Regions from separate parts of the Mesorhizobium sp. M8A.F.Ca.ET.161.01.1.1 genome, predicted to be linked through region 2. Evidence: predicted binding sites of a transcription regulator. Region 2 holds the regulator's gene; the other holds the start of a gene.
What was found. Region 2 encodes LexA, which represses DNA repair genes until DNA is damaged. Its sites were predicted from a motif close to TGTTCNNNNTGTGTTCNG; they were not measured.
Positions count from the first base shown of each region.

Region 1: def (peptide deformylase) is a predicted target of LexA. The motif match lies at 3,105-3,122, and genes of this name have one in related genera.

Region 1 covers NZ_SRTD01000014.1:22-4,572, reverse strand. Annotated here, with positions in the region: gene EN804_RS26425 (transporter) at 1-254, shown strand, start outside; gene truA (tRNA pseudouridine(38-40) synthase TruA) at 286-1,035, opposite strand; gene EN804_RS26415 (N-acetyltransferase) at 1,059-1,565, opposite strand; gene fmt (methionyl-tRNA formyltransferase) at 1,562-2,515, opposite strand; gene def (peptide deformylase) at 2,521-3,051, opposite strand; gene EN804_RS26400 (DNA recombination protein RmuC) at 3,155-4,408, shown strand.
Region 2 covers NZ_SRTD01000001.1:132,425-136,975, reverse strand. Annotated here, with positions in the region: gene EN804_RS00680 (ABC transporter substrate-binding protein) at 1-694, opposite strand, end outside; gene EN804_RS00675 (GntR family transcriptional regulator) at 848-1,621, shown strand; gene lexA (transcriptional repressor LexA) at 2,032-2,775, shown strand; gene EN804_RS00665 (ComEC/Rec2 family competence protein) at 2,769-4,551, opposite strand, start outside.

The DNA of each region.
Region 1 (4,551 bases), on a different contig from region 2:
TGATCAGGCTTTTCCTGTCGTCGACAAGCCAGGTCTCGAGCCTTGTGTCGCTGCTCCTGTTTTCCCTGTCGATGGTGCTGACCTGGCGCATGACCAATGCCACGATCGGCAAGGGCGCGGCCGTCGGCACCGCCGTTTTCGTCGGCATGTTCATCGCTTCGCTGCTGGTGCTGTTCGGGTTGCAGATGCTGCTCGGCATCGCCGTGCCGGACGATATCGGGGCTCAGAGCCTCTCGGGACTCTATCCCGGGTAGAGCCCAGTTCTAGCCAGGGCAGAGTTGGTGTCTATCCGGGGTAATCGACGCCTATCAGGAAAAGCCCATCGGGCGGCGCCACCTGGCCGCAAGCGGCGCGGTCTTGCGCCTCGAGCGCGGCCTTGAGGTCGCCTGATGTCCAGCCGCCGTCGCCGACCCGCTTCAGCGAGCCGACCATGGAGCGCACCTGGTTGTGCAGGAAGGACCGCGCCGAGGCTCTCACTTCGATCACGTCACCCGTTCGGCTGACATCGAGCCGCTCCAATGTCCTGACCGGGCTGTTGGCCTGGCACTGGGTGGAGCGGAAAGTGGTGAAGTCGTGCCGGCCGAGCAGGAGCTTCGCCGCCTCGTGCATCGCGGCGGCATCGAGCCGCTTCGGCACCCACCACACCTTGCCCTGTTCCAGTGCCGAAGGCGCGCGCCGATTGAGGACACGGTAGAGATAGTGCCGGCCCGTGGCCGAGAAACGGGCATCGAAATCGTCGGGAACGACTGCAGCTTTCAGGATGGCAATGCGCGCGCGCGCCGCCTGCAGGTGCGCATTGATGGCATCGCGCACCTTGTCGTCGGGCCACGCCTTGGCAAGGTCGACATGCGCGACCTGCGCGGTGGCGTGCACGCCGGCATCGGTGCGGCCGGCGGCGCGCAGCCGGACCGCCTCGCCGCAGAATTTCTCGATCGCCTGTTCGATCGCCTGCTGCACCGAAGGCTGATCGGCCTGGTGCTGCCAGCCGGCAAACAGGCTGCCGTCATATTCGATGTCGAGGCGAAAACGCGGCATGCCGGTCGGCTGTACGCTCTCGCCTAGGCGGCGAGAGCGGTGAAGGCGGAGGCGTAGACCAGCCTGCCGGCTTCGGGTGCGTCGCCCCAGGCCAGCGCCTGCAGCGCTTCGCCTTGGTATTCGCTGTCGAACTTTTCAGCCCGGGCGTGGCTATAGCCGAAACGGCCGTAATAGGCCGGATCACCAAGCACAACGGCCAGTGTCTCGCCAGCGTCCTTGAGCCGGATATGGGCCTCGCGGATCAACGCGCCGCCGATGCCGGAGCCGTGAAAAGACGGCTCCACCGCCAGCGGGGCAAGCGCCACGGCGGCAAAACTCTTGCCGCCGTTCTGCACGAACAGGCGCGAAAACAGGATGTGGCCAACGGCCTGCCCGTCTTCTTCCGCCACCAGTTCGACGACGGCATCACCGCCGGTCACCAGCGCGTCGACCAGTCCGGCCTCCGCCTGCTGGCCGAAAGCGTGTTCCTCGACGAGGCGGATGGCCTCGCGGTCCCGCGGCGTCGCCGCGCGTATCGACATCATGCTCATGAGAATTTCAGTCCTTTTTCGATCTTGGCTCCGCGCAGGAATTCCGACGCGGCGGCGGGCTTTCCGCCCGCACGTTGAACTTCGACCAGCCTGATCGCGCCTTTTCCACAGGCGACCGTCAGCCGGTCATCGAGAATTCCTCCCGACTCGCCCAAATCTTCCGAAGGCGACAGGCCTTCGGACAGAGTCGAGCGAAGCAGTTTCAGCCGCTCCATGCGGCCGCCAATTTCAATTTCGGACCAGGCGCCGGGAAAGGGCGACAGGCCACGAATGTGGTTGTGGACGTCGGCCGCAGGCCGCGTCCAGTCCACGCGCGTCTCGGATTTATCGATTTTCCTGGCGTAAGTCACCCCTTCGGCCGCTTGCGCGGTAAATGTCAGGGTATTCCGTTCCAGCCGTTCCAGCGCTTCCACCATCAGGGCAGCGCCAACGCTCATCAATCGATCATGCAGATCGCCGGCTGTCATATCGGGGTCGATGGCGCATTTTTCAAGCAATGCCACCGGTCCGGTGTCGAGGCCCTCCTCCATGCGCATCACCATCATGCCGCTTTCCAGGTCTCCTGCCATGATGGCCCGCTGGATGGGGGCGGCGCCGCGCCAGCGCGGCAAAAGCGATGCATGGCCGTTGATGCAGCCGAGCCGGGGCGCCTCCAGAACCGCCCTGGGCAGAAGCAAACCATAGGCGACGACCACGGCGATATCGGCGCCGAGCGCAGCAAAGGCAGCCTGTTCGGCCTCGCCTTTCAACGATGCCGGCGTGCGCACCTCGATGCCCAGCCGCTCGGCCTCGCGCTGCACCGGCGACGGCGTCAGCTCCAGCCCGCGCCGGCCCGCGGCGCGCGGCGGCTGCGTGTAGACGGCGGCGACATCATGTCCCACTTCGGCAATGGCGCGCAGCGTCGGCACCGAAAACTCCGGCGTACCCATGAAGACGACACGAAGGGGCATTTCCCCTATCCCACCAGTTTGCCTGGCGCCTTGTCCTTGGCGAGCTTCCTGAACTTCTTCACCACCATGTCGCGCTTCAGCTTCGAGATGTGGTCGATGAACAGCACGCCGTTGAGGTGGTCGATCTCGTGCTGCAGGCAGGTCGCCATCAGGCCCTCGGCCTCCATCTCCTGCAGCGTGCCGTCGCGGTCGAGATATTTGACCCGCACGGAAGCCGGGCGCTCGACCTCGGCATAGTAATCCGGGATCGACAGGCAGCCTTCCTCGTAGACCGACCGCGCGTCGGCGCTTTCGAGAATCTCCGGGTTGATGAAGACGTGCGGCGCCGGCGTTTCGTCTTCCTTGGCAAGGTCGATCACCAGCATGCGCAGCGGTTCGCCGATCTGGATTGCCGCCAGCCCGATGCCGGGCGCGTCATACATGGTCGCCAGCATGTCGTCGGCCAGTTTGCGCAAGGGCGCGTCGACGCGCTCCACCGGCTTGGAAACCTGGCGCAGGATGGGGTCGGGAAGGATGATGAGCGGCTTGATCGGCATGGCGTTTCACCTAAGACCTCCAAGGAAAGGCGTCAACCGGTGCGCCTGAGCCTCGTTCACGTTTTGATCTGTGCCAGCCCGCCGAATCGGCTATGCTGTCCACATGAATGATCTCAGCACCATCTTTTCGGAGCCTGTCGTACGGCTCGGCGCCTCGACAATCACGCTGGGTCACGCGCTGGCCTTCGGCGCCTTGCTGTTTCTCGGCTTGTTCGTGGCGCTCGTCGTTGCGCTGTGGCGGTCGGCCAAGGCGCGCGCGGTCGCCGCCGCGGAGGCCGCCGACCATGCCCGCGACGCCGAGACACGCATGGCTGGTATTTTGCAGTCGCAGGCTGAAATGCAGGGCCGCATGGGGGCCATCGCCGAAGTGTTCGGCGCCCGGCAGGCCGAATTGACGCAATCGATCGGCCAGCGCCTCGACGCCATGACCGGCCGCATCGGCCAGACCATGACCGAGCAGACCAAATCCACGCATGAGAGCCTGGCGAAACTGCAGGAGCGGCTGGCGGTCATCGACACCGCGCAAGGCAACATCCAGTCGCTGGCCGGCCAGGTCGTGCAGCTGCAGGCGATCCTCTCCAACAAGCAGACCCGCGGCGCCTTCGGCCAGTCGCGCATGGAGGCGATCGTCGCCGACGGCCTGCCGCATGGGGCCTATGAATTCCAGGCGACGCTGTCGAACGGCAGCCGGCCGGACTGCCTGGTGAAAATGCCGAACGGCGCGCCGTCACTTGCCATCGACGCCAAATTTCCGCTGGAAGCATGGAATGCCATCCGCGCCGCCGACGGCGCCGACCTGCAGAAGGTCGCGGCCCAGGCCTTTCGCCGCGACATCGAGGTCCATATTCGCGACATTTCGGAAAAATACCTGCTCCAGGGCGAGACGCAGGACACGGCCTTCATGTTCGTGCCGTCGGAATCGGTGTTCGCCGAAATCCATGAGAATTTCGAAGCGGTCGTGCAGAAGGCGCACCGCGCCCGCGTCATCATCGTCTCGCCTTCGCTGCTGATGCTGTCGATCCAGGTCATCCAGGCGATCCTCAGGGATGCCCGCATGCGCGAGCAGGCGCATCTGATCCAGGGCGAAGTCATCAGGCTGATGGAAGATGTCCAGCGCGTCGACGAGCGGGTGCGCAAATTGCAGGGCCATTTCGGCCAGTCGGCCAAGGACATCGAAGACATCCTCGTCTCGACCTCGAAGGTGACCAAGCGCGGCCAGAAGATCGAGGCGCTGGAGTTCGGAGAAGGCGAGGCCGACGTCCCACACGGCGGCGCCGGCAAGGTGGAAGCCGCACCGCGCGTGGCTGATTCCAAGACGGGACAGCTGAGGCTGAGGGTCGTCGAAGATGGAGAGTAGTCGCTCGACGCCAGAGATTAGCGAAGCGTCTATCCCATCGTCATGTATGGACGGCCCCTCTTGGGCAAGAGGCAAAATAGCGGCGCCGGCGCAAGTCTGGAGCGGTCATGTATTCGGCCTTTAATGCGATCGATTTCGATGAC
Region 2 (4,551 bases):
TCGCCGGCTGGATCAGGTTCGAGGCCGGGCCGTAGATGACGTCGGCCTTGCCGGCGAGCGAAGCGATACGTTGCTGGATGTCATTGACGTTGTCGATGCCGACCTCCACCACCTCGAAGCCAGCGGCGGGCGCCGCCGCCTTGATCTTTTCGACCAAGGCAACGTCATTGGCCTCGCCCGGATTGTAAGGCACGCCGAAGCGCTTGGCGTTCGGCAGCAGCTTCTTGGTGAAGGCCATCACCGCGGCGACGTCCTGCAGATCGCTGGCGCCGGTCATGCCTTCGTCACCTGAATCCCACGACGGCACCAGCTTGGCCGCCACTGGATCGGTGACCGCGGCAAAGACGATTGGAATGCCGGAACCGGCGAGCGCCTTCTTGGCGATCTGCGAGACCGGCGTGGTGATGGTGTAGATCAGCTTGGGCTGCTCCGCCTGCAGCTTGGCGATCATCTGCGGCACCAGCGATGCATCGAAATTGGTATGGCTTTCCGTATAGACGACGTCCTTGCCCTCGACGAAGCCATTGTCCGTCAGCGCCTTCTTGAAGCCGGCTATGGCGGCATTGAGCTGGGGGTGCTCGCCGAAGTTGGCAATGCCGATGCGTATCTGGTCGGCGGCGGCACTGCCGGCGCTCACCATCAACGCGCTAGCCAGGAACAAACCCGACAACCAAGCGGATTTCGACTTCAACATCATTTCCTCCCAGATTTGATCACCGCCGCTTGCAGCGCGGCTACTGCAAACGATCATGGTCAGTCCGCCGGCTTGTGTCAAACATTATATATAATTCTTGCCATGCCCCTACATCATATATAATTTTCCCTGCCAGACGACGGATGGACCGCGATGCAGGATCAAACGAGCTCCACAAAGACGGAGGCAGCCTATCAGCTGTTGCGGCGCGATATCCTGACCACGCGCCTCATGCCCGGCGCCCCGCTCAAACTGAGTGCACTGCGCGGCACCTATGGAGTCGGCTGGACGCCATTGCGCGAAGCCTTGTCGCGGCTCGAGGCCGAACGCCTGGTCACCGCCATCAGCAATCGCGGTTTTGCCGTGGCTCCGGTGTCGCGGGCCGAACTGGAGGATCTGGCGCGCGCCAGGATGGTGGTCGAGATCCCCCTGTTCCTCGAATCGATGGAGAAAGGCGGCAAGGAATGGGAAGATGCCGTGGTCACAGCCCACTACCGGCTCTCCCGTTGCAAAACCGCGGTCGACGATCCCTCGGATGCGGCGGTCGACAAATGGGACGAGAATCACGAGGCTTTCCATGCGGCGCTGCTGAGTGCCGCCACATGCGATTGGCTGTTGCGTTTCCGCTCGACGATCTCGGATCAATTGCGCCGGCATCATCGCTTTCTTGGTCTGGCGCCGACATTGCGGGCCGCGGCCGGCCTCAAGGATGGCTACGAAGAGGCGATGGAGGCGCTGCGCGAAGCGATTGCGATCGAACACCATACCGCGATCATGGAAGCGGCACTCGATCGTGACGTCGAGCGGGCCAAGGCGCTGATGGTGGCCCATATCGGCTACACCCTGCACGTCTATGTCCACAGCGAAGACAGCGGCCCGACCAAATACGCCGCCCGCGCCGGCAGCTTGAAAGCCGGTTCGGGATGACTCCGGCGCTTCCGCGACATCTATTCGCACGCGTTGGTCGGAGTGGGGCCGGACGCCTGGGTCCATCGCTGCCCCGAAGCTGCCAGTCGTTGGCGTTTTGGTTTCGTTTCGTTCCGCGAATAACGGACCGATAAATTATACAATCCGCCCGGGGAAAGCCTTCCGAACGGCTGACGCCAAACTCGGGAGCGGATGGGCCACAGGCCATTAACCATAACGATTTCAATGGGCCTGCCGATGGCGGAAAAGGTCGGCTTCTGCCCGCCGTAGCGGACAAAAAACATCCGCAGCCTTAACAAATTCATTAAACTTTAAACGGTTGCGGAACACAACTGGAACAGATAGTGTTTGTTCTGGGTTTGTTTTTTCGATTCTGGTTCAGACCTTCGTTCAATGCCTTGGGGGCCGCCATGCTGACACGCAAGCAACATGAACTGCTGATGTTCATCCACGAACGGCTCAAGGAAAGCGGGATACCGCCCTCCTTCGACGAGATGAAGGAAGCGCTCGATCTTGCCTCCAAATCCGGGATTCATCGCCTGATCACGGCGCTGGAGGAACGCGGCTTCATTCGCCGGCTACCCAATCGGGCGCGCGCGCTGGAGGTGCTGCGGCTGCCGGATTCGATCGCGCCCGGCCTGAACGCGGCAAAGAAATTTTCGCCCAGCGTCATCCAGGGCAGCCTTGGTCAAAACAATCTTGGCCGCCAGCTCAAGCCGGCGACGGCGCCTTCGCGTCTGCCCGCGGCCGGCAATGACGACGATGTGGTTTCAGCCGTGTCCATCCCGGTCATGGGCCGTATCGCCGCCGGTGTGCCGATCGATGCCATCCAGCATCAGACGCATTCGATCTCGGTGCCGCCGGATATGATCATGGGCGGCGAGCACTATGCGCTGGAGGTCAAGGGTGACTCGATGATCGAGGCTGGTATCTTCGACGGCGACACGGTCATCATCCGCAATGCCAACACGGCAAGTCCGGGCGAAATCATCGTGGCGCTGGTCGACGAGGAGGAAGCGACGCTGAAGCGGTTCCGCCGTAAAGGCGCCTCGATCGCGCTCGAAGCCGCCAATCCAGCCTACGAAACGCGCATTTTCGGGCCGGACAGAGTCAAGGTACAAGGCAAGCTGGTCGGGCTGATCAGGCGCTACTGAGCCGGTTTGCCATCGGACTTGTCTGGCTTTTTATAGGGCGGCAGCCCCCTCGCCTCGCGTGAGAATTTTCGCTGCTCGTGCCAGGGCCGGTATGGTCCGTCGACAGCGAATTCGATCACAGCCGGGGTTGTGGCCGACTGGGGATCGAAGAAGACGGCAGCACTTCCCTTGCGGGCGAGCTGCCGTTTCGTGACGACGACAACCAGCGGATTGTGGCAGGCGTCATAGGCGGTCGCGTCATTGACGACGATCAGGTCGGCGAAGGCGCAGGCTTTCCAGGTGTTCTTGCGATCCTCGACATAGGCGACGATCGCGCCGGAAGGGTGCCTGGCAAGGCAAAGGCCTTCGCGGCAATAGAACGGCGATCCCTGCGGCAGGTCGGTGGGAGCGGCAATATCGAATTGCCCGTCCGCCTTGTCGAACATTTCCGGTTTGACGATTGTTTCGGAGACCAGAGCGCGTTTCCAGTTGTCGGCCGCGAATTCGTTCGGACGTTCCCGGTTGACGGCCAGTTCGCCATTGCCGATCGGCAGTGCGACCAGCCGTGCGTCTTCCGAGATCAGCACATCGGGCGTGCGTATGTCCGACACAGTCAACAGACCGGCAAGTGCGAATGGCAGTGCCGCGAGCCGCAGCCAGGTCGTCGCCATCGTCGCGATGACCAGCGCGACGGCCACCAGCAGCACGGATTGCTGCGAGATCAGACCTACCCCATCGATCGGCGAGCGCTCCGATATCCATGACGATACGGCGATCATCGCTGTCAGGCCTTTGCCCATCACGTAGAGAAACGGGCCGTCGGCGCCGAAGGGCATCGCCAGCGAACTGAGGACCGCAAAAGGCATGACGACCACCGACACGATCGGCATGACGGCCAGATTGGCGAACAGGCTGAGCGGCGATACGCGCTGGAAATGCCAGATGGCAAACAGCGCCGTCGCGCTGCCGGCAATGATGGAGGTCATGGCCAATCCACCTGTCGCCAGCAGGAATTTTCGCGTCAGGAACCCGGGTAGTGACCGCTTTGGCGACGGTGGCCTCGTCTTACCAGCGCGGTGGTCCGCCCAGCCGGCATAGGCGCCAACAAGGGCCGCGGTTGCCGCGAACGACATTTGGAAGCTCGGGCCGACGACCTCGTGCGGGGAAACCAGGATAACGGCGATCGCCGAGATGGCCAGGTTGCGCATGGTGAGCGCCGCGCGATCGAACAAGACGGCAATCAGCATCACCGCCAGCATGATGAAGCTGCGTTCGGCCGCAACGACGACACCGGAAATGACGAGATAGGCGGCGATCGAGAAAAGTGCGGCGGCGGCCGCATATTTCTTCACCGGCCGGCGCGCGGAAAAGTCTGGAAACAGCGCGAAGGCACCGCGCAACAGACCCATGATGGTGCCGGCGACCAGCGCCATATGCAGTCCCGAAATGGAAATGATGTGATAGATGCCGGTACGCCGCATCGCTTCGTTGATTTCATCGGGAATGCCGGCGCGCACGCCGACGATCAGCGCCGCCGCGATCTCGCCTTCGGCGCCGCCGATGCTGCCCCTGATGTGGTCGGCGATGGCTTCGCGGGCGTTTTCGATGCTTGAAAAAAGACGGGCTGGCAGCGACATCTCACCATCGTCGGTAGCGACAACCGTTGGATTGCCGAGAAAGAAGCCGCTGCCGCCGATGCCTGCGAAATAGCTGTCGAAGGAGAAGTCGTAGCTGTCCGGCCGCACCGGACCGGTCGGCGGCAGCAGTTTGGCGTAGCCTGTGATAAGCGAGCCAGCG